One region of the Shinella sp. GW821-FHT10F02 genome, then DNA from elsewhere that is predicted to be linked to it. Evidence: predicted binding sites of a transcription regulator. Region 1 holds the regulator's gene; each other region holds the start of a gene.

The links. Region 1 encodes LexA, which represses DNA repair genes until DNA is damaged. Its sites were predicted from a motif close to TGTTCNNNNTGTGTTCNG; they were not measured.
Region 2: a site for LexA is predicted at 3,652-3,669, ahead of AC1RWL_RS11065 (ATP-dependent helicase). Genes of this name have one in related genera too.
Region 3: a site for LexA is predicted at 3,283-3,300, ahead of AC1RWL_RS24440 (PA0069 family radical SAM protein). Genes of this name have one in related genera too.

The regions. Positions count from the first base shown of each region.
Region 1 covers NZ_JBXASL010000003.1:599,381-606,185, forward strand. The annotation lists gene AC1RWL_RS12660 (ComEC/Rec2 family competence protein) at 1-2,357, shown strand, start outside; gene lexA (transcriptional repressor LexA) at 2,338-3,057, opposite strand; gene AC1RWL_RS12670 (molybdopterin molybdotransferase MoeA) at 3,167-4,390, opposite strand; gene moaC (cyclic pyranopterin monophosphate synthase MoaC) at 4,390-4,884, opposite strand; gene trpC (indole-3-glycerol phosphate synthase TrpC) at 4,884-5,699, opposite strand; gene trpD (anthranilate phosphoribosyltransferase) at 5,708-6,730, opposite strand; gene AC1RWL_RS12690 (peptidylprolyl isomerase) at 6,748-6,805, opposite strand, start outside.
Region 2 covers NZ_JBXASL010000003.1:266,916-273,720, forward strand. The annotation lists gene AC1RWL_RS11060 (methyl-accepting chemotaxis protein) at 1-1,117, shown strand, start outside; gene AC1RWL_RS11065 (ATP-dependent helicase) at 1,151-3,610, opposite strand; gene AC1RWL_RS11070 (carboxymuconolactone decarboxylase family protein) at 3,713-4,126, opposite strand; gene AC1RWL_RS11075 (cyclase family protein) at 4,175-4,996, opposite strand; gene AC1RWL_RS11080 (efflux RND transporter periplasmic adaptor subunit) at 5,296-6,465, shown strand; gene AC1RWL_RS11085 (efflux RND transporter permease subunit) at 6,465-6,805, shown strand, end outside.
Region 3 covers NZ_JBXASL010000008.1:198,495-205,299, reverse strand. The annotation lists gene AC1RWL_RS24460 (F0F1 ATP synthase subunit B) at 1-345, shown strand, start outside; gene AC1RWL_RS24455 (F0F1 ATP synthase subunit B) at 356-841, shown strand; gene AC1RWL_RS24450 (hypothetical protein) at 969-1,145, opposite strand; gene rnhB (ribonuclease HII) at 1,250-1,900, opposite strand; gene AC1RWL_RS24440 (PA0069 family radical SAM protein) at 2,068-3,225, opposite strand; gene AC1RWL_RS24435 (glycosyltransferase family protein) at 3,398-3,931, shown strand; gene AC1RWL_RS24430 (calcium-binding protein) at 3,928-4,920, opposite strand; gene moaB (molybdenum cofactor biosynthesis protein B) at 4,999-5,547, opposite strand; gene AC1RWL_RS24420 (4-(cytidine 5'-diphospho)-2-C-methyl-D-erythritol kinase) at 5,534-6,433, opposite strand; gene AC1RWL_RS24415 (tetratricopeptide repeat protein) at 6,438-6,805, opposite strand, start outside.

The sequences.
Region 1 (6,805 bases):
GGGCCACGCTTGCCGCCTATGCGCGCGCCGTCGGCCGGTTTCGAGAAAGCCTTGCCGGCCAGAGAATTGATGCCGCCTTCGCCGAGGAGCGGGCGCACGGCCACTTCTTCCTGTTCGTGCCGGTCTTCCTTGGCATCGGCGCCGCCCTGTGGTTTGCCGCCGCTACCGATCCGCCAATTTATGCCCTGCTGCTTCTCGCCTGCGTTACGTTCTGGCCCGCCTGGCGGCTGCGGCACCGGGAGGACTGGGTGGCGCTCGCCGCGGGTGCCGCTTTTCTCGTTCCCGTGGGCATGCTGCTTGCAGCCATGGAAAGCGCCCGGCTCGATACTGTCATCCTGGATACGCCGGTCACCACGGAAATCAGTGGTCGGGTACTGTCGCGTGAAAGCGACGAGCGCGGGGCGATCCGCTACCGTATCGCACTGGAGGCGACGCGCGATCCGGTGCTGAAGCGCCCGCCCGGCATCGTCACGCTGCTTGCCCGCAGCCGTCATGAACCGATCGCGATCGGCGCGGGCATAACGGGGCGCGCGCGCCTCGGGCCGCCGTCCGGCCCGGCCTTGGCCGGCCTCAACGATTTCGCCTTCGATGCCTATTTCGCCGGCACCGGCGCCGTCGGCTATTTTTACAGCGCGCCCAAAGGTGTTGTGACCGGCGAGGCGGGGCTGGAAGGGCGGATCAGGCAGGAGATCGCGCGCTGGCGCAACAACCTGACCGAGCATATTCGGGGGCGCATCGGCGGCGATGCCGGGGCGATCGCCGCGGCACTGGTAACGGCGGAACAGCGGGCGATCGGCGCGGACACGGTCGAGGCGCTGCGGCAGGCGGGGCTTGCCCATGTATTGGCCATTTCCGGGCTTAACATGGTGCTCGCCGCCGGCACCTTTCTCGTCGGTGCGCGCATGCTGATGGCGCTGATTCCGGGCTTTTCCGAGCGCTATCCGGCCAAGAAGATTGCCGCCGTCGGCGCGCTCATCATGGTGACGCTCTATATTCTCGTCTCGGGCGGCGCGCTCTCTGCCGTGCGATCGTGGATCATGATCTGCGTCATGCTTGTGGCCGTGCTCTTCGGGCGATCGGCCATCAGCCTGCGCAATGTCGCGCTCTCGGCGATCCTCATCCTGCTGGTGACACCATCCGCCGTCACCAATCCCGGCTTCCAGATGTCCTATGCGGCAACGCTCGGGCTTGTCGCGGGCTACGCGGCCTGGCGCGAGCGGCCGATGCGGCGGGAAAGCCGGGGAGGGCCGTTGCAACTGTTCGGCGGTTCGCTCGGCCGTTTCTTCGGCGGGCTCATGCTCTCCTCGCTGATCGGTGGTTTTTCCACGCTGATCTATTCCATCGGCCACTTTCACCGCATTCCCGCCTATGGCCTCGCCGGCAATCTTCTGGCGATGCCGGTGATCAGCACGATCGTCATGCCCTTCGGCCTCATCGCCGTGCTGCTGATGCCGTTCGGCCTCGACGCCATTCCCTTCGCGATCATGGGCAAGGGCATCGAATGGATGATCGCGCTTTCGACCTGGGTCGCGAGCTGGAAAGGCGAAATCGTCACCGGTCAGATTCCGCAGTCCGCCTTCCTGCTGGTCGGCCTCGGCGGCGGCCTGGCCTGCATTTTGCGCACCCGGCTGCGCCATGCCGGCACGCTGCTCGTCGCGCTTGGCATCATCATCGCCTGCTGGCCGGACGAACGCCGTGCGCCGGAAGTGCTGGTCTCGGAAGACGGCCGCCTCGTGGCGATCCGGCGCGGCGACACCGTTGCGACCAACCGCGCAAGGCCGCCGGATTTCATTTATGCGCAATGGCGGCGCGCGCTACGGCTCGGCGATCTCGTCAAGCCGGAGATGCGCAAGAGCGAAGGCCTGACGGTAGAAGATGCCGCCGCACCCGCTGAAGGAACTGAAAAGCAGAGGAAACCGCGCCACAAGGCGGATCGGCAGAGGGCGAAGGCCGCCATGGTATCCGCCCTGGAGGCGGCGGGAAAGGGTACGGGCTTCATCTGCGAAACAAAGGCATTCTGCGCCGCGGTTTCGCCGAGCGGCTGGCGGATCGTCACGCTGGAAGACCTCGCCTTCCTCGGAACCGCCTGCGATGCCGCCGACCTCGTCGTCGTGTCCCAGGCCCTGCGGCTGGAAACATGCCGCTCCGGTGCCCGGCTGATGACGGCTCGCCATCTGCGGCGTACTGGCGCCCTGGAAATCCAGCCCGGCGCCGAAAAGGCCGCTCCACCGCTTTCCGAAGCCGAGATCACATCCGCCGTCGAAACCCTCGACCGGCCCTGGTCCCGCCACCGCACCTATGATTGGCGCAGCGGCACCTTCGAGGCCGAGACGGCGCTCAATGATAGCGGCGAATGAGGCCGACGAGCTTGCCTTGAATCTTCACGCGGTCCGGGCCGAAGATGCGGGTCTCGTAGGCCGGGTTTGCGGCTTCGAGCGCGATGGAGGCGCCCTTGCGGCGGAAGCGCTTCAGCGTCGCCTCCTCGTCGTCGACGAGCGCCACGATGATCTCGCCCGGATTGGCGGTGGTGGCGTTGCGGATGATCACCGTGTCGCCGTCGAGGATGCCGGCCTCGATCATCGAGTCGCCCTTGACCTCCAGGGCATAATGATCGCCGTTGCCGACCATCTCGGCCGGTACCATGATTTCATGGGTGTTGTTCTGGATGGCGGAGATCGGCACGCCGGCGGCGATGCGTCCCATGACCGGTACCGAGACCGAAGACGACATGTCCGCCTGCGGCGTGCGCTGCACGGGGGCGGCCGGCACCGGCTGCTTGCCGCGGCTGCCCTCAATGACGGCCGGCGAAAAACCACGACGCGGCTGGAGGCTTGGCGAATAGGCTTCGGGAAGCTTGATCACTTCCAGCGCCCGCGCCCGGTTGGGCAGGCGGCGAATGAAGCCGCGCTCTTCCAGCGCGGTGATGAGGCGGTGGATGCCGGACTTGGACGCGAGATCGAGCGCATCCTTCATCTCGTCGAAGGAGGGAGGAATACCGGACTCCTTCATCCGTTCATGAATGAACAGGAGAAGTTCCTGTTGTTTCCGCGTGAGCATGGCCCCTCCACCGAGAATCTTGAAACAATCCAGAATCGTGAAACAAATCCAGAACAGACACTATCTGTTCCATATGTGTTCCGCAAGGCCTTGGAAATAATAATATTGTTCAGGCGGAGGGTTCGCGCAGGAGGAGTACTTCGCAGGGATCGCCTTCGGGCACGGCCGGGGCGTGCGGCGGGCGGATGAGCAGGCCTTCCGATTCGGCGAAGACCTTCATCATCGAGGAATCCTGCTTGCCGAAGGGTGTCACGTACAGGTCGCCGGCCGGTCCCCGGACGATGCGGGCGCGGACATAGTCCTGCCGCTGGTCGTTTTCCTTGAGCGGCACGGCGGCGATGGCCGGGTGCCGGCGGTTTTTTGCGGGCAGGCGGGCGAGGCGGCGCACCAACGGCTCCAGGAAGAGCAGCGAGCAGACGAGGCTGGAGACCGGGTTGCCGGGGAGGCCCAGCACCTGGATATCTCCCAGCCGGCCGACCATCAGCGGTTTCCCCGGGCGCATGGCGATGCGCCAGAAATCGAGCTCCATGCCGGCCTCGCCGAGCACCGGCTGCACGAGGTCGAAATCGCCGACGGAGGCGCCGCCGAGCGTCACGAGCACGTCGATATCAAGCGCCAGCGCGTTGCGCACGGCCTCCAGGATCGCCTGCTTGTCGTCGCCGACGATGCCGAGGTCGATCACCTCCGCGCCGGCCACCCGCGCGAGCGCCGAGACGCCGTAGGTGTTGGAGGCGATGATCTGGCTGGCGCCGGGCGGCGTTCCGGGCGGGACGAGCTCGTCGCCGGTCGCAAGCACCGCGATGCGGGGGCGGGCGTAGACGACAAGTGTCGAGTGGTTCATCGCGGCGGCGACGGTCAGGCGGCCGGCGTCGAGCACCGCCCCGGCCTTCAGCACGGTCTCGCCTTCGGAAAAATCCTGCCCGCGCGGGCGCACATGCCGGCCTTTCGGCGTGAGGAAGGTCGTGCGGATACGGCCGTCACCCAGCTTTTCCGCGTCTTCCTGAAGAAGCACGGTATCGGCGAAGGAGGGCAAGGGCGCGCCGGTGAAAATGCGCACGGCCTCGCCGGGGCCAGCGGAGCCTTCGAAAGCATGGCCGGCGGAGGAGAGGCCGACGACCTTGAGGACGGCGCCGAGTGTCGCGATGTCCGCATGGCGGACGGCGTAGCCGTCCATGGCGGAATTGGTGAAGGGCGGCTGGGTCAGGCGCGCGGCGATGTCTTCGGCGAGAACGCGGCCTTGCGCGTCATGCAGGGAAACCGTCTCCGTCCGCTGTGTCGGCTTGGCCCGGGAAAGCAGGCGGTCGAGGGCGTCGGCGACGGGCAGGAGCGACATCAGGCGTTTGCCCGCTTGTAATCGCCGGAGCGGCCGCCGGATTTTTCGACGAGCCGGATGCCGCCGATCTCCATTTCGCGGTCGGCGGCTTTCGCCATGTCGTAGATGGTGAGGCAGGCGACGCTGACGGCGGTGAGCGCCTCCATTTCCACGCCGGTGCGGCCGGTGAGCTTCGCCATGGCCTCGACGCGCAGGCCGGGCAGCGCGCGGTCTTCGCGGATTTCGACGGCGACCTTGGTCAGCATCAGCGGGTGGCAGAGCGGAATGAGGCTCGACGTCTGCTTGGCGGCCATGATGCCGGCAAGGCGGGCCGTGCCGATCACGTCGCCCTTCTTGGCGTCGCCCTTGAGGATCAGGTCGAGCGTCGCAGGCGCCATGCGGATGAAACCTTCGGCAACGGCGATACGCACCGTTTCCGCCTTGTCGCCGACATCCACCATGTTGGCTTCGCCGGAGGCATCGATATGGGTCAGCATGGCGGCCTTTTCGGCCATCATTCGGCCGCCAGCATGCCGGCGGAGCCGGTCAGCAATTCGCGGGTGGCGGCGGCCACGTCGTCCTTGCGCATCAGGCTCTCGCCGACGAGGAAGGTGGAGATGCCCACCTCGGCGAGGCGTTCACAATCCGCATGGGTGAAGATGCCGCTTTCGCCGACGAGCAGGCGGTCGTCGGGCACCATGCCGGCGAGCTTTTCCGACACCGCGAGGTCGACCTCGAAGGTGCGCAGGTTGCGGTTGTTGATGCCGACGAGCTTGGATTTCAGCCTGAGCGCCCGTTCCATTTCCGGCTCGTCATGCACTTCGATCAGCACGTCCATGCCGAGCGCAAAGGCGGCGTCCTCCAGCATCTTCGCATCGTCGTCGCTGAGCGAGGCCATGATGATGAGGATGCAGTCAGCGCCCCAGGCGCGGGCTTCCAGCACCTGGTAGCTGTCGAACATGAAATCCTTGCGCAGCGCCGGCAGCGCGCAGGCCTGGCGCGCGGCGGTGAGGAATTCGGGTGCGCCCTGGAAGCTCGGCGTGTCCGTCAGCACCGAGAGGCAGGCGGCGCCCCCGGCCTCATAGGCCTTGGCGAGCGCCGGCGGATCGAAATCCGGGCGGATGAGGCCTTTGGAGGGACTTGCCTTCTTGATTTCGGCGATCAGGCCGAAATTGCCGGCGGCTTTTCTGGCCTTGAGGCTGGCGAAGAAGCCGCGCGGCGGCTCCTGGTCGCGGATCTGGGCGCGAAGCTCGGCGGGGGCCACGCGCGCCTTGGCGGCGGCAATTTCTTGCAGCTTGTACGCTTCGATCGTCTTCAGGATATCGGTCATGGCCAATCCTACTCCGCATGGCCTTCGTTGGAAACCGAAACGAGGCGTTCGAGCACCGTGCGGGCGCGCCCGCTTTCCAACGCTTCGGTTGCCTTCGCCATGGCGTCCTTCAGCGTTTCCGCCTTGCCGGCGATGAGAAGAGCGGCCGCGGCATTGGCGAGCGAGACGTCGCGATAGGGCATGTGCGCGCCGCCGAGCACCGAAAGCAGGGCTGCGGCATTGTGCGCGCCATCGCCGCCGCGGATATCGTCGAGCGTCACCTGGGGAAGGCCGAAATCGGCGGGCGTCAGCTCGAAGGTGCGGATCTTGCCGTCTTCCAGCGCCGCGACCTGCGTCGTGCCGGTCGTGGTGATTTCATCGAGGCCGGAGCCGTGCACGACCCAGATGCTCTCGGAGCCGAGATCGCGCAACACTTCGGCGAGCGGCACCAGCCATTGCGGCGCGAAGACGCCGAGGAGCTGGCGCTTGACGCCGCCGGGGTTCGAGAGCGGCCCGAGCAGGTTGAAGATGGTGCGCGTGCCGAGTTCGACGCGTGACGGGCCGACATGTTTCATCGCCGGGTGGTGCAGTTGCGCGAACATGAAGCCGAGGCCGGCATCGTGCACGCAGCGGGCGATTTCCGTCGGCCCGATATCGAGCTTCACGCCGAGGCAGGAGAGCGCATCCGCCGTGCCCGCCTTGGAGCTCAGCGCCCGATTGCCATGCTTGGCGACCGGCACGCCGGCGCCGGCGGTGATGATCGCGGCGAGCGTCGAGATATTGTAAGTGCCCGTGCCGTCGCCGCCCGTGCCGACGATGTCGATGGCATCCGCCGGCACCGTGACCGGCAGCATGCGGGCGCGCATCGACCCGACGGCGCCGTAGATCTCGTCGACGGTCTCGCCGCGCACGCGCAGTGCCATCAGGAAGCCGCCGATCTGCGAGGGCGTGGCGGCGCCCGACATGATGATCTCGAAGGCGCCGCGGGCGTCCTCGCGGTCGAGCGCGTTTCCGGCGGCGACCTTGGCGATATAGGATTTCAGGTCGGACATGCGGTTCCCGTCTTCCTCTATCGAGCGATGCTCTGTTCGGCGAGCGTGCGGTTGATCGAGACGCCATAGGCGGTC
Region 2 (6,805 bases), 330 kb from region 1:
GTCCGACCAGTTCACCCGCGTGACCAAGGGTGGCAGCCGTATCCATATCCAGGCCTCCTACAACCCGATCCTCGATGCCGATGGCAAGGTCTTCAAGGTGGTGAAGTTCGCCACCGATGTGACGGAGCGCGTGCGGGCGATCGAGGAGATCGGCGCGGGGCTCGGGCGCCTTGCCGAATGCAACATCCGCATGACGATCGACCGCGAGTTCATCCGCGAATTCGAGCCGCTGCGGCGGGATTTCAACAATTCGATCGGCGCCTTCCAGGAAACCCTCTCGCAGGTGCTCGACCAGACCTATATCCAGAACCGCAGTGGTCAGGAGATGCGCAAGGCGGCCGAGGATCTCTCGGAACGCACGCGCCAACAGGCCGTAGCACTCGAAGAAACCGCAGCCGCACTGACGCAGGCAACCGTCGCCGTGCGTTCTTCGACCGACCGGACGCGGGAGACGCGCAAGCTCGTCCAGGACGCCCGCGCCTCGGCAAACAGCTCTGCCGACGTCGTGAACAACACCGTGAGCGCCATGCAGCGCATCGAGGCCGCTTCAAGCGAGATCAGCCAGATCATCGGCGTCATCGACGAGATCGCATTCCAGACCAACCTGCTTGCGCTGAATGCCGGCGTGGAGGCCGCGCGGGCGGGCGAAGCGGGCAGGGGCTTTGCGGTCGTTGCGCAGGAGGTTCGCGAACTGGCGCAGCGCTCCGCAAAGGCGGCCCGCGAGATCAAGACGCTGATCACCAATTCCAGCGCTGAAGTTAAGGATGGTGTGCGTCTCGTCGGCGAGACCGGCCGAGCCCTTCGCGAGATCGAAAACTTCGTCGAAGAGATCGACCATAATGTCGACGCGATAGCGACCTCTGCCGCCGAGCAGGCGAGTGGTCTCGAGGAGATCAGCGCGGCCGTCTCCGATGTCGACCGTATCACGCAGGAAAACGCCGCCATGGTGGAGCGGACGACTTCGACGAGCCAATCCCTGGCCGACGGTGCGATAACGCTCAGCGACCTTGTCAACCGGTTCCAACTCAACCGTCGCACGCTTCGCCGTGACGGAAGCGAAATCTGGACGCCGGAAGAGCGCGCGGCCCGGCTCGGCGCGGTGCGCAAGGCCTCCTGACCAATTCAAGGCGGGGCCGCTCTTATGGCCCCGTCATTTCCTTTCGACGAAACCGTCCAGCACGCGTTTCTGTCCGGCGCGGTCGAAATCGATCGTCAGCTTGTTGCCCTCGATCGCGGCCACGTTGCCGTTGCCGAATTTCAGGTGGAAGACCCGGTCGCCGACGGAGAATTTCGACGGCTCGCTCGTGGTCGATTTCGCCACCAGTTCTCCTTCGATCATGCGCGAGCGCGGGCCGCTCTCGCCATAACCGACGCGCTCGACAGCGTGGCCGGAGCGTGAGCCCCAGTTGTCGCGCGTGGCTTCCGTGCGGTTCGCCTGGGCGCGCCGCCAGCCGGGGGTCGAATAGGCGTTCTGGAACGGCTCCTGCTTGTCGAAGCGCGACTGGCCGTAGCCGCCGCGGCCGTAACCGCCATAGGACTGCTCCACCTCGGCCACTTCCACATGCGCTTCCGGCAGTTCGTCGAGGAAGCGGGAGGGCAGCGTCGATTGCCAGAGGCCGTGGATGCGGCGGTTGGAGACGAACCAGATGTGGCAGCGGCGCTTGGCCCGCGTGATGCCGACATAGGCGAGGCGGCGTTCCTCCTCCAGCCCCGAGCGGCCGCCTTCGTCGAGCGCGCGCTGGTGCGGGAAGAGGCCTTCCTCCCAGCCGGGCAGGAAGACGGTCTCGAATTCGAGGCCTTTGGCCGAGTGCAGCGTCATGATGGAGACGGCGTCGAGCTCGGCGTTCTGCTCGGCATCCATGACCAGCGAGACGTGGTCGAGGAAGCCGCGCATGGATTCGAAGGCCTCCATCGAGCGGATCAGTTCCTTGAGGTTGTCGAGGCGCCCCGGGCCTTCCGCCGACTTGTCGGCCTGCCACATGGCGGTATAGCCGCTCTCGTCGAGGATCTGCTCGGCAAGGTCGGTGTGCGGCATGGTTTCCAAAAGCGATTGCCAGCGGCGGAAATCCGTGACGACGTCGAACAGCGCCTTGCGGGCCTTCGGCTTCAGCTCGTCGGTCTCGATGATGTCGGATGCGGCGGCGAGCATGGGAATGTCGCGGGCGCGCGCATAGTCGTGCAGGTTGCGGATCGTCGTATCGCCGAGGCCGCGCTTCGGCGTGTTGACGATGCGCTCGAAGGCGAGGTCGTCGGCCGGCTGGCTGACCAGGCGGAAATAGGCCATGGCATCGCGGATTTCGAGCCGCTCGTAGAAGCGCGGGCCGCCGATGACGCGGTAATTGATGCCGAGCGTGACGAAACGGTCTTCGAACTCGCGCATCTGGAAGGAGGCGCGCACCAGGATCGCCATGTCGTTGAGCTTGTGCTGCTTGCGATGGAGCTGCTCGATCTCTTCGCCGACGGCACGCGCCTCTTCCTCCGAATCCCAGGCCGCATGCACGACGACCTTGTCGTCGTCGGGATCCTTGCGGTCGGTGAAGAGCGTCTTGCCCAGCCGGTCCTCGTTGTGCGCGATCAGGTGGCCGGCAGCGCCGAGGATGTGAGCGGTCGAACGGTAGTTGCGCTCCAGTTTGACGACCTTGGCGCCGGGAAAATCTTTTTCGAAGCGGAGAATGTTGTCCACCTCCGCACCGCGCCAGCCGTAGATCGACTGGTCGTCGTCGCCGACGCAGCAGACATTCTGCGGCGTGCCCTTCGGGCGCTGGGCGAGCAGGCGCAGCCACATGTACTGGGCGGTGTTGGTGTCCTGGTACTCGTCGACGAGGATATAGCGGAATTTCTGGTGGTATTCGGCCAGCACATCCGGATTGGCGCGGAACAGGCGGATCGGGTGCAGCAGCAGGTCGCCGAAATCGCAGGCGTTCAGCGTCTTCAGGCGGTTCTGGTAGGCGATGTAGAGTTCGCGGCCCTTGCCGTTGGCGAAGGCGCGGGCGTCGCCTTCCGGGATCTGCGCCGGGTCGAGGCCCTTGTTCTTCCAGCCGTCGATCATGCCGGCGAACTGCTTTGCCGGCCAGCGTTTGTCGTCGATGCCCTCGGCCTGGATGATCTGCTTGATCAGCCGCACGACGTCGTCGGTGTCGAGGATCGAGAAATCCGAGCGCAGGCCGACGAGTTCGGCATGGCGGCGCAGCAGCTTCACGCCGATCGAGTGGAAGGTGCCGAGCCAGGGCATGCCCTCGACAGCGCCGCCGACGAGGAGGCCGATGCGCTCCTTCATCTCGCGCGCGGCCTTGTTGGTGAAGGTCACGGCGAGCATCTGGCTTGGATAGGCGCGGCCGGTCGCGAGGATATGGGCGATGCGGGTGGTCAGCACGCGCGTCTTGCCGGTGCCGGCGCCCGCGAGCACCAGCAGGGGGCCGTCGAGCGTTTCCACCGCCTCGCGCTGCTCCGGGTTGAGGCCGGAGAGGTAGTCCGGCGTGCGGTGGGCATCGCGGGCCGCCATGGCGCGCGCGGCGATACCACCCGCCGGCTTTTCCTTTGGCGCCGGGGGCTTTCCGGAAAGCTGCGGGTCCTCGTCGAAGAAGGGAATGTCGTCGTAACCGCTGATCATGCGGCTCAATGTAGTGATTCGGTCTCGAAAGACCAGTTTTCCGTTCTGCTTTTATTCCGCAGGGAAAAACATTGGCCAGAAGATTGTGGAAAGCCGCGTCCTTCAGGGCGTCGCGCGGTCCGCATCGAAGACGGCGTCCACGGGGAGCTGGAGGGCGGTCGCAAGCTGGTTCGTCTTGCCGGCAAGCGAGACGATGGCGAGCAGTTCGGCATATTGCGCATCCGTCATGCCCTTGGCCTTGGCCGCGGCCGTGTGGGAGTGGACGCAGTAGCTGCACCCGTTCGTCACCGAGACGGCGATATAGAGCATTTCCTTGACCAGCGGATCGAGCGTCGAGGGTGTCGCCATCACCGCCTTCACCTCCGCCCAGGTGCGCTCCAGAAGCGCCGGGTCGAAGGCGAGGTAGCGCCACATATTGTTGACGAAGTCGGATTTGCGGGTGGCGCGGATGTCGTCGAACACCGCCCTGACGCGCGGATCGGCTTCGATGTCTTCAGCGGGCTTGACGGTGCTCATGGTTCCTCCGGAAGAAAAGGCCGGCGGGCAAGCCGCCGGCCGATAGGGTCAGGCCAGTGCGAACACGCGGGCAGGGCCGCCCGTGCCGCCGCGCACTTTTGGCGCACCCACGATGAGGGTCGCGCCCTTGGCCGGAAGCTGGTCCAGATTGGCGGCCGCTTCAAGCCCCCAATGGCCCGAGGCGAGCCAGGAATAGTGCGTCGCGAAATCCGGCGAGATGCCGTAGTCGAGCGAGAGCGTATCGACCGCGATGCCCACGGCGCTGGAGTTTTCCGCCAGATACTGCACGGCTTCGACGTGGAAGCCGGGGAAGTGCATCTTGCCTTCGGCGTCGGCATTGCGGAACTTGTCGGTGCCGAGATGTTTGTCCCAACCGGAGAGCAGCGCGACGCAGGCCTTTTCCGGCAGGTCGCCATTGGCGGCGATCCAGGCCTTGATGTCGTCCGGCGTCAGTTGCGCATCCGCATTCGCCGCCGCCTTTTCGCGGATGTCGATGACGGCGAGCGGCACGACGAGGTCGGAAACTGGAATTTCGGCGACCGACTTGCCGTCCTCGGAAAAGTGCAGCGGCGCATCGACATGGGTGCCGGTGTGCTCGTTCACCCGCAGTTCGAAGAGATTGAACTTGTGTTCCTTGTAGTTGAACTTCTGCTCGCGCCAGAACTGCTGCTGCCCGAAGAAAGTCGGAAACTCCTCGTAGAGTTCATGGGTGAGGTCCGTCGCCTTGCTCGGCGCTTGCGCGAGCGCCGGGCTCAGCGCACCGGAGCTGGCTGCCGCAACCGTTGCGGCGCCCGCAGCGGCGGCACGGAAAAAGTTTCTTCTCGAAAGCATGCGGTTCTTGACGGTATCGATGACGCAGGCGTCGCACATGGTTCTTCCCCCTGTCGGTGAATGCGTTGATGAAACAATACTGAAATAAGGCTCGGCCATACTGGCGCAGGAAAGCTATCACACGCACCGGATCGGTCCAGTCACGCGCATGCTCGGATAGGGGGTGGCGAGGGAAGATTTCTCCACCTTTTCTTACATTTCGGTAACAGAACAGACCGCCAATCTTACATTTCGGTAATGATCGTATTCTTTCATTGCCCGTTCATTTGCAAAGCGGGATACTTGGTCTATGTCGCACTGCAACAGGTGACGGTTCGCTTCCATCGGAGACAGATTGCATGCGGGTTTGGAAACAGCTCCTCATAAGCCTCGGCGTCATTTCGGCCGGGGTCTTGCTCTGGGGTCGCTTCGTGCCCGGGGCGAACGACATGCTGGAGGCCGCAGGCCTGCCCGGCACGCTCGTCGCCGCTATCGCGCCGGCCGGTGAAGGCCAGGCCGAGGGAGGCCGCGAAGGCGGCCGCCGCGGCGGTTTCGGCGGCGGCCCGGTGCTCGTCGCCACCAAGCCCGTCGCCATGTCCGTCGTCAACGACCGGCTGAACGCCATCGGCGATGGCGAAGCGATCCGCACCGTCACGGTGACACCCTATGCCACCGGCAACCTGACCGAAGTGCTCGTCGAATCCGGCGACCGGGTGGAGCAGGGCCAGGTGATCGCCCGCCTCGACAGCGACGAGCAGCGCATTGCCGCCGACCAGGCGCGCGTGGCGCGTGAAAGCGCCGAGCAGAAGCTGAAGCGCGTCCAGAGCATCAAATCCTCCATGAGCGTTGCCGAATTGCAGGATGCCGAGACCGCGCTGAAGGCGGCGGAACTGGTGTTGCAGAATGCCGAGCTGACGCTGCGCCGCCGCGACATCACCGCGCCCTATGGCGGCGTGGTCGGCATCATCTCCGTCAATGCCGGCGATTACGTCACCACCACCACGGCGATCGCCCGCATCGACGATCGCTCGGAAATCCTCGTCGACTACTGGGTGCCGGAGCGGTTCGCGACGAGCATACGTGTCGGCGGCGATGTCTCGGCGACCGCGGTGGCGCGGCCGGGCGAAACCTTCAACGGCAAGGTGCAGGCGATCGACAACCGCATCGACCAGGAGAGCCGGACGCTGCGCGTGCGTGCGCGCATCGAAAATCCCGAGGACCTCCTGCGCGCCGGCATGTCCTTCCAGGTGACCATGCAGTTTGCCGGTGATCTCTATCCGAGCGTCGATCCGCTCTCCGTGCAGTGGAGCGCGGAAGGCTCCTATGTCTGGCGCGTCAAGGGCGAGAAGGTCGAGCGCGTGCCGATCCACATCATCCAGCGCAACCCGGACAAGGTGCTCATCAAGGCCGAAATCGGCGAGGGCGACCAGATCGTCACCGAGGGCGTGCAGACGCTGCGGCCGGGCGGCGCGGTGCGCACCGCCGAGCAGGACGGCCAGGTGACGTCCTCCGTGACGGAGGGAACGTAATGTCGGGCGAGGGGAATGGCGTCAACGAATCCGGCAAGGCGGGCTTTACCGCGCTTTTCATTCGCCGGCCGATCTTCGCCCTCGTGCTCAACACGCTGATCGTCGTTGCCGGCCTTGCCGCCTTCAACGGCGTGGAAATCCGCGAACTTCCCTCCGTCGACCAGCCGGTCATCAGCGTCTCGACGGAATTCGACGGCGCTTCGCCGGAAACGGTCGACCGCGAGCTGACGGATGTGATCGAAGGGGCGGTCTCGCGCGTCCAAGGCATCAAGGACATTTCCTCGCAGTCGTCCTTCGAACGCAGCCGCGTCACCCTGCAATTCTCCGATACGACGGACGT
Region 3 (6,805 bases), on a different contig from region 1:
CAGGATCTCGACGAAGCCTCGCGCCTGAAGGCCGAAGCGGATGCCGCGATCGCTGCCTACGAGCAGGATCTCGCCACCGCCCGCGCCAAGGGCAATGCGATCGCCTCGACCGCCCGCGACGAAGCCAAGGCCAAGGCCGACGCCGAGCGCGCCAAGATCGAAGCCTCGCTGCAGGAAAAAATCGCCGGTGCCGAAACCCGCATCGCCGAAATCAAGGCCAAGGCGCTCGCCGATGTCGGCGCCATCGCCGAGGAAACCACGGCAGCCGTGGTCGAGCAGCTGATCGGCGCCAAGGCCACCAAGGCCGAAGTCGCTTCGGCCGTCAAATCGGCCGCAGGCGAATAAGGAGCATCCCATGGCATTCGACGCAACATTCTATGCCTTTGTCGGCCTCCTGCTGTTCCTGGCCCTCATCGCCTACCTCAAGGTTCCGGGCATGATGGCCAAGGGCCTCGACGCCCGCGCGGAAAAGATCCAGAACGAGCTGGCGGAAGCCAAGCGCCTTCGCGAGGAAGCCCAGCACCTGCTCGCGGAATACCAGCGCAAGCGCAAGGATGCCGAGGCGGAAGCCGCCAGCATCGTCGCCGCCGCTGAACGCGAGGCGAGCTTGCTCACCGCGGAAGCCAAGCAGAAGACCGAGGAATACGTCGCCCGCCGCACGGTGCTCTCCGAGCAGAAGATCAAGCAGGCGGAAGCCGACGCGATCAACGCTGTGCGCGCCGCCGCCGTCGACCTCGCAGTCGCCGCCGCCGAAAAGGTCATCGCCGCCAAGGCCGATGCCGCAACCGGCAAGGCACTCTTCGACAACGCCATCAGCGAAGTGAAGACCCGCCTCAACTGAGGTTCTTCCGCAGCATGATTTGAAAAAGGCCGGAGCAATCCGGCCTTTTTGCTGTTTGGGCCGGACGGCAAAAGACCCGGATGCAGGGGAACATCCGGGCCTTCGGGGAGGTCAGCGGTAGTGATGCTTACTTGCAGATCTTGATCTTCTTGACGATCAGGTTGCCGTAGTAGTCGTAGGAATGGATCTTCTTGACGAAGCAATGCGGCTTGTAGCCGTAGCTGTAGTAGCCGGCCTGCGAAGGGGCGGCGAAGGAAACAGCGGCGACGAGGGCGATGGTGGCGGAAACAATGATCTTGCGCATGGGGGTCTCTCCTGATCTCTGTGAGGGATGAGCCTCTCTCATCCAGTGACCAGACTTTCCCATATCGCTTGGACGCCCGCTGTTCCGGATGGAACAGGGCGGGACTATTCCTGCTTGAGCGGGCGAAAACTCATGCGGTGCAGCCGGCAGGGGCCGATGGCCTGGATGGCCTTGCGGTGGACCTCGGTGGCATAGCCGGCGTGCAGGGCGAAGCCGTAGCCGGGGAAGGTGGCTTCCGCACGCGCCATCATGCGGTCGCGCATGACCTTGGCGACGATCGAGGCGGCGGCGATGGAGAGCGAGCGGGCGTCACCCTTGACGACGGCGCGGCCTTCGCAGGCAAGGCCGGGCGGCACGTCGCGGCCGTCCGCCAGAACCAGCTTGGGCGTGACCTCCAGGCCGGCGACGGCGCGGCGCATGGCATCGAGGCTCGCCTTGCGGATGTCGATGACGTCGATGCGGCGCGAGCAGCTGGAGGCCACGGAGACGAAGGCCGATTGCATGATGAGCGTGAAGAGCTGCTCGCGCTTCGCCGCGCTCAGCTGCTTGGAATCGTTCAGCCCCTCCGGAATGTTGTCCGGATCGAGCACCACGGCCGCCGCGACGACGGGGCCGGCGAGCGGGCCGCGGCCCGCCTCGTCCGTGCCGGCGACCGGCCAGAGGCCGCGCTTGCGGGCGGCAAGCTCCATCAGGAAATCCGGCCCTTCGGGCAGGTCGAAAAGAAGGCGGGAATCGGAGGATGCGGGACGGGACATGCGGCGAACCTCGCACATCCGTCCGATTCCCTGCAAGTCCCCCGGCAGGAGGCGGATGCCGGAGGAGCAACCGGCACGCCCGGGGAAGACGTGCCGGAAGATGATGCCGGGCGCGAACGCCCGGTCGAATGTCGTTGTCGCGCGACCCGGGAACGCCCGGGGTACAGCTAAAGCAGCGAGAGCTGCACGCCGCTGCCCGAGGGCGGCACGAACTGGTCGCTGGCGAGGCTGCGGCGGGTGCGGGTCAACTCCAGCCGCTTGGCCGCCATTTCGAAGCGGCGGGCGATCTGCCAGGCATAGGGACCGGCGCCCTTCATGCGCTTGCCGAACTCCGCGTCGTAATCCTTGCCGCCGCGCATGGAGCGCACCAGCGACATGACGTGGCGGTAGCGATCCGGATAGTGGCGTAGCAGCCAGTCGCGGAAGAGCGGGCTTACCTCCAGCGGTAGGCGAAGCAGCACATAGCTCGCCTCGCAGGCGCCGGCCGCCTTGCCCGAATCAAGCACACGCTCGATCTCGTGGTCGTTGAGGCCCGGAATGATCGGCGCCATCATGATGGCGACCGGGATGCCGGCCTCCGACAGCGCGCGAATGGCTTCCAGCCGGCGCGGCGGGGTCGCGGCGCGCGGCTCCATGGTGCGCGCCAGCTTGCGGTCGAGCGTGGTGACCGAGATGCCTGCCCAGGCAAGCCCACGCGCCGCCATGCGGCCGAGGATGTCGATGTCGCGCATGACGAGCGCCGACTTGGTGACGATCGACACCGGATGATTGGCGGCATCCAGCACTTCGAGGATCTGGCGCATGATGCGCCATTCCTTCTCGATCGGCTGGTACGGATCGGTGTTGGTGCCGATCGCGATGACCCGTGGCTTGTAGCCGGGCTTGGAAAGCTCGCGCTCCAGCAGTTTCGGCGCATCCGGCTTGGCAAACAGCTTCGCCTCGAAATCGAGACCGGCGGAGAGGCCCATGAAGGCATGGGTCGGCCGGGCGAAACAATAGATGCAGCCGTGCTCGCAGCCGCGATAGGGATTGATCGAGCGGTCGAAGGGGATATCGGGTGAATCGTTGCTGGTGATGATCGTGCGCGGCTTTTCCACCTGCACCTCGGTGCGGAAGGGCGGAAGCTCCTCCAGCGTCTGCCAGCCATCGTCGACGCTCTCGCGCGTCACCGGCTCGAACCGGCCGGTGAAGTTGAGCCCGGCCCCGCGGCCGCGCCGGCGGTCCCCATCGACGCGCATGCCCGTCTGTGCCATCAGCGCCTCGGCAACGTCTTTCGTGTGGCCGGGCGCGAGGGCGCCCTGCCTGAGATCGGCAAGATCGTTCATGGCTGTCTCCGGCGGGGCAGGCCCCCGTTCCAATGACTATATTCCTATCGCTGAAACGAGAACAATGCAAGAACAAAATTCCCCGCGCCGCTAACCATGCTTTCTAACCATGCCGGAACATGGCGGGGCGGGGGCGGTGGAAATCCATGCTGCAATGCGGTATTGCAAAGGAATGCTGACAATCATCCTGGAATGCCGCGACAACGAGGCCGAGCTTGCGCAGACGTTGTCGGCGCTGGTGACGGGCGCCGTGCAGGGCATCGTGCGCGACGTGATCGTGCTCGACCACGGCTCGCGCGACGGCTCGGCCAAGGTGGCGGATGCGGCTGGCTGCCGGTTCCTGACGAGCTGGGACATGAAGGATGTCGTGCGCTCGGCGCGCGGCGACTGGCTGCTGCTGCTGGAGCCGGGCGCGCGCCCGCTGGCGGGCTGGGTCGATGCCATCGTCGATCATGTGTCGATCAACAAGAACCCGGCGCGTTTTCTCGGCTCGCGCAACCATCGCCGGCCGTTCTTCAAGCGGTTTGCGCGCCGCGCCGCGCCGCTGGAACAAGGGTATCTCGTCAGCAAGCGCCAGGCATCGGCGACCGTGCGCACCGGCATGGCGCTCGCCGACATGGCGGGCCGTTCCGGCGTGCGAAAGCTGGTCGCCGAGATCGTGCCCGCCTGGGCGGTGAAGGCCATGCGGGCTGAGAGCGTAGATTAAAGCAGGAAGTCGCTGCGGAAGAGGCCGTCCAGCCCGCGGACCTCGATCTCGAAATCGGCCTGGCCGTCGCCGTTGACATCGCCGGACACCACGCCGCCCTGGACGCGAAGCTCCCCGGCATTGCCGGAAAAATCGTTGCCGCCGATGAAGGCGAAGGCCTGGTTGCCGCCGCGGCCGGCATTGGCGTCGATGTCGCGCAGGTCGATCTTGTCGCCTTCGCCGCCGGCGAAATCGAGGATGACGTCGCGCCGCGCGCCCACCGCCGATTCGAACACGCCGTTGAAGTCGAAACGGTCCGCACCGCTGTCGCCCTGCAAGAAGTCCATGCCGCGGCCGCCGACGAGCACGTCGTTGCCGCCGCGCCCGGCGATCTGGTCGTCGCCACCAAGGCCCTTAAGGAGGTTCGAGACGCTGGAGCCGAAGAGAATGTCGCCGGCATTGGTGCCCTCGGCATTCTCGATGCTGATCAGGCGCTCGAAACGGTTGGAGCCGGTCTGCGCCAGGCCCGAGCCGAGATCGATGCCGACGCCGGTTCCGCCGACCACATTGTCGTCGTCGCGCGGCAGGTAGCTGATCGAATCGACGCCCGAGCCGCCATGAAAGGTGTTCTGCTCGCCGACGGAGAAGAAGCGGTCGTTGCCGCCTTCGCCGAAATAGCTGCTCTTGAAGGTGCTGACGGCGATCTTGTCGTTGCCGGCGCCGGCCTTGACGATGTCGGCACGCTCGTTGACGAAGGAGCCGAAGCCGGTGCCGACATAGGTGTCGTTGCCCGCGCCAAGCAGGATGACGCTGCCGTCTTCCTTCATGTTGACGACGCTGTCGTTTCCGGCGCCGGCATCCACCTGGTTGCGGCCGCCGAAATCGTCGGTGCGGTTGAGGATGATGGTGTCGTTGCCACCGCGCGCAAAAATCGTCACTTCAACATTGTTGAAGCTGCTGCCCTGTACGAAGCGGTCTGCGCGGTTGGTGCCGTTGATCGTGCGTCCCATTGGTCTCTCCTCAACTTTTCGATTGCTGGGAAAGTGATAGGGGGCGATGCGGGCGCGCGCAGTGCCCTATGGAACAGGTCAGCCGGCGGTGCGCTTCAGGTGCTCGTCGAGCCGCGGCATGATTTCCACGAAGTTGCAGGGCATGTGGCGATAGTCGAGCTGCGCCTTCAGGATGCCGTCCCAGGCATCCTTGCAGGCGCCCGGCGAGCCCGGCAGCACGAAGATGAAGGTGGCATTGGTGACGCCGCCGGTCGCGCGCGACTGGATCGTCGAGGTGCCGATCTTGTCATAGGAGATGCGGTGGAAGACTTCGGAAAAGCCATCCATGCGCTTTTCGAAGATCGGCTCCAGCGCTTCCGGCGTCACGTCGCGGCCGGTAAAACCCGTGCCGCCGGTGGTGATGACCACGTCGATCGCCTCGTCGCGCGTCCAGGCCTCCACCGTCGTACGGATTTTGGCGACATCGTCCGTCACGATGGCGCGGGCGGCGAGGCGATGGCCGGCCTCGGCGATGCGCGCGACGAGCGTATCGCCGGAGCGGTCCGTCTCCGGCGTGCGTGTATCGGAGACGGTGAGCACGGCGATGCCGACCGGGATGAAGGGCCTTGTCTCATCAATGCGTGCCATGGGTCGCTCCAACTGTGCGGGTTGCCACGAAGAACCACTGGGGGTGCTGCCCACGAAGATCAGCGGCTGCGGCTTGTGCGGCGTCATCGGATGGGTATAGCGCGAAGCATGTCGCGCCGGAACCGGACATGCGCACGAGATCCGCGCCGGTGGCCGAGAGGCTCTCCGAAAGAGACGCAATCTCGGGGCAGAGCTGCCGGGCAGGGGGTTCGAGGTCGTTGCGCAGCCGCGAAAGCAGGCTCACCCAGCCTTCACGCCCGTTGATAGGAACGAAGGGTGGATTGTGCTTGGAGGCGAGCGCCTTGAAGACGGCCGGTGTCGAGACGCCGACCATGGGATTGGCGAGCACGATCGGCATGGACGGCATGGTCAGCGGCGTGATGCTGTCGCCGACACCGCGGGCCATCAGCGGCTGGCCGACAAGGCACATCGGCACGTCGGCGCCGAGGCCGATGGCGATGGCGTCGCGCTCGCTCTTCGGCAGGTCCGCCTGCCAGAGTGCCAGAAGCCCGCGCAGGGTTGCTGCCGCATCCGCCGATCCGCCGCCGATGCCCGATGCGATGGGCAGGTTCTTTTCGAGGTGGATGTGCACCGGCGGGGCGGCGTGGCCATGGTTTGCCAGCGCGGCCCGCAGCCGGTCGCGCGCCCGGGTGACGAGGTTGTCGCCATCGGCCGCAAGCGCCCCTGCAAAGCGGCCGGACAGCGTGAAGCGATCCTCCACCGCCGGCGACAGGCCGATGCGGTCGCCATAGGCGGTGAAGGTCACGAGGCTTTCGAGAAGATGATAGCCATCCTCGCGCTGGCCGACGACGGCGAGCGCGAGGTTGATCTTGGCCGGCGCCCGTTCAAGGACGGCAAAGCCCGAGAGCGGGTCGGCATCAGGCATGCGGTCAGGACTTGCGGTCGACCGCCGTGCCTTCCGGCGAGGGGTTTTGTGCCGGCTTTTCGTCCTTGGCTTCCGCCGAGGCCGGCTCGGTCTTCTTGAGCTCCGGCAGGCCATTCTCGATCTTGAGCTTGATCTTCGGGATTTCCGCTTCTTCCGGCTTCAGGCCGAGCGCACGGTTCCACTGGAAGGTGGCTTCCAGCTTGCGGCCGACGCGCCAGTAGGCATCGCCCAGATGATCGTTGATTGTCGGGTCGCCGGCCTTCAGCTCCGCCGCACGCTCCAGCTCCGCCACGGCGTCGGTAAAGCGGTTGAGGCGATAATAGGCCCAGCCGAGCGAGTCGACGATGTAACCGTCGTCAGGCTTGATGCTGA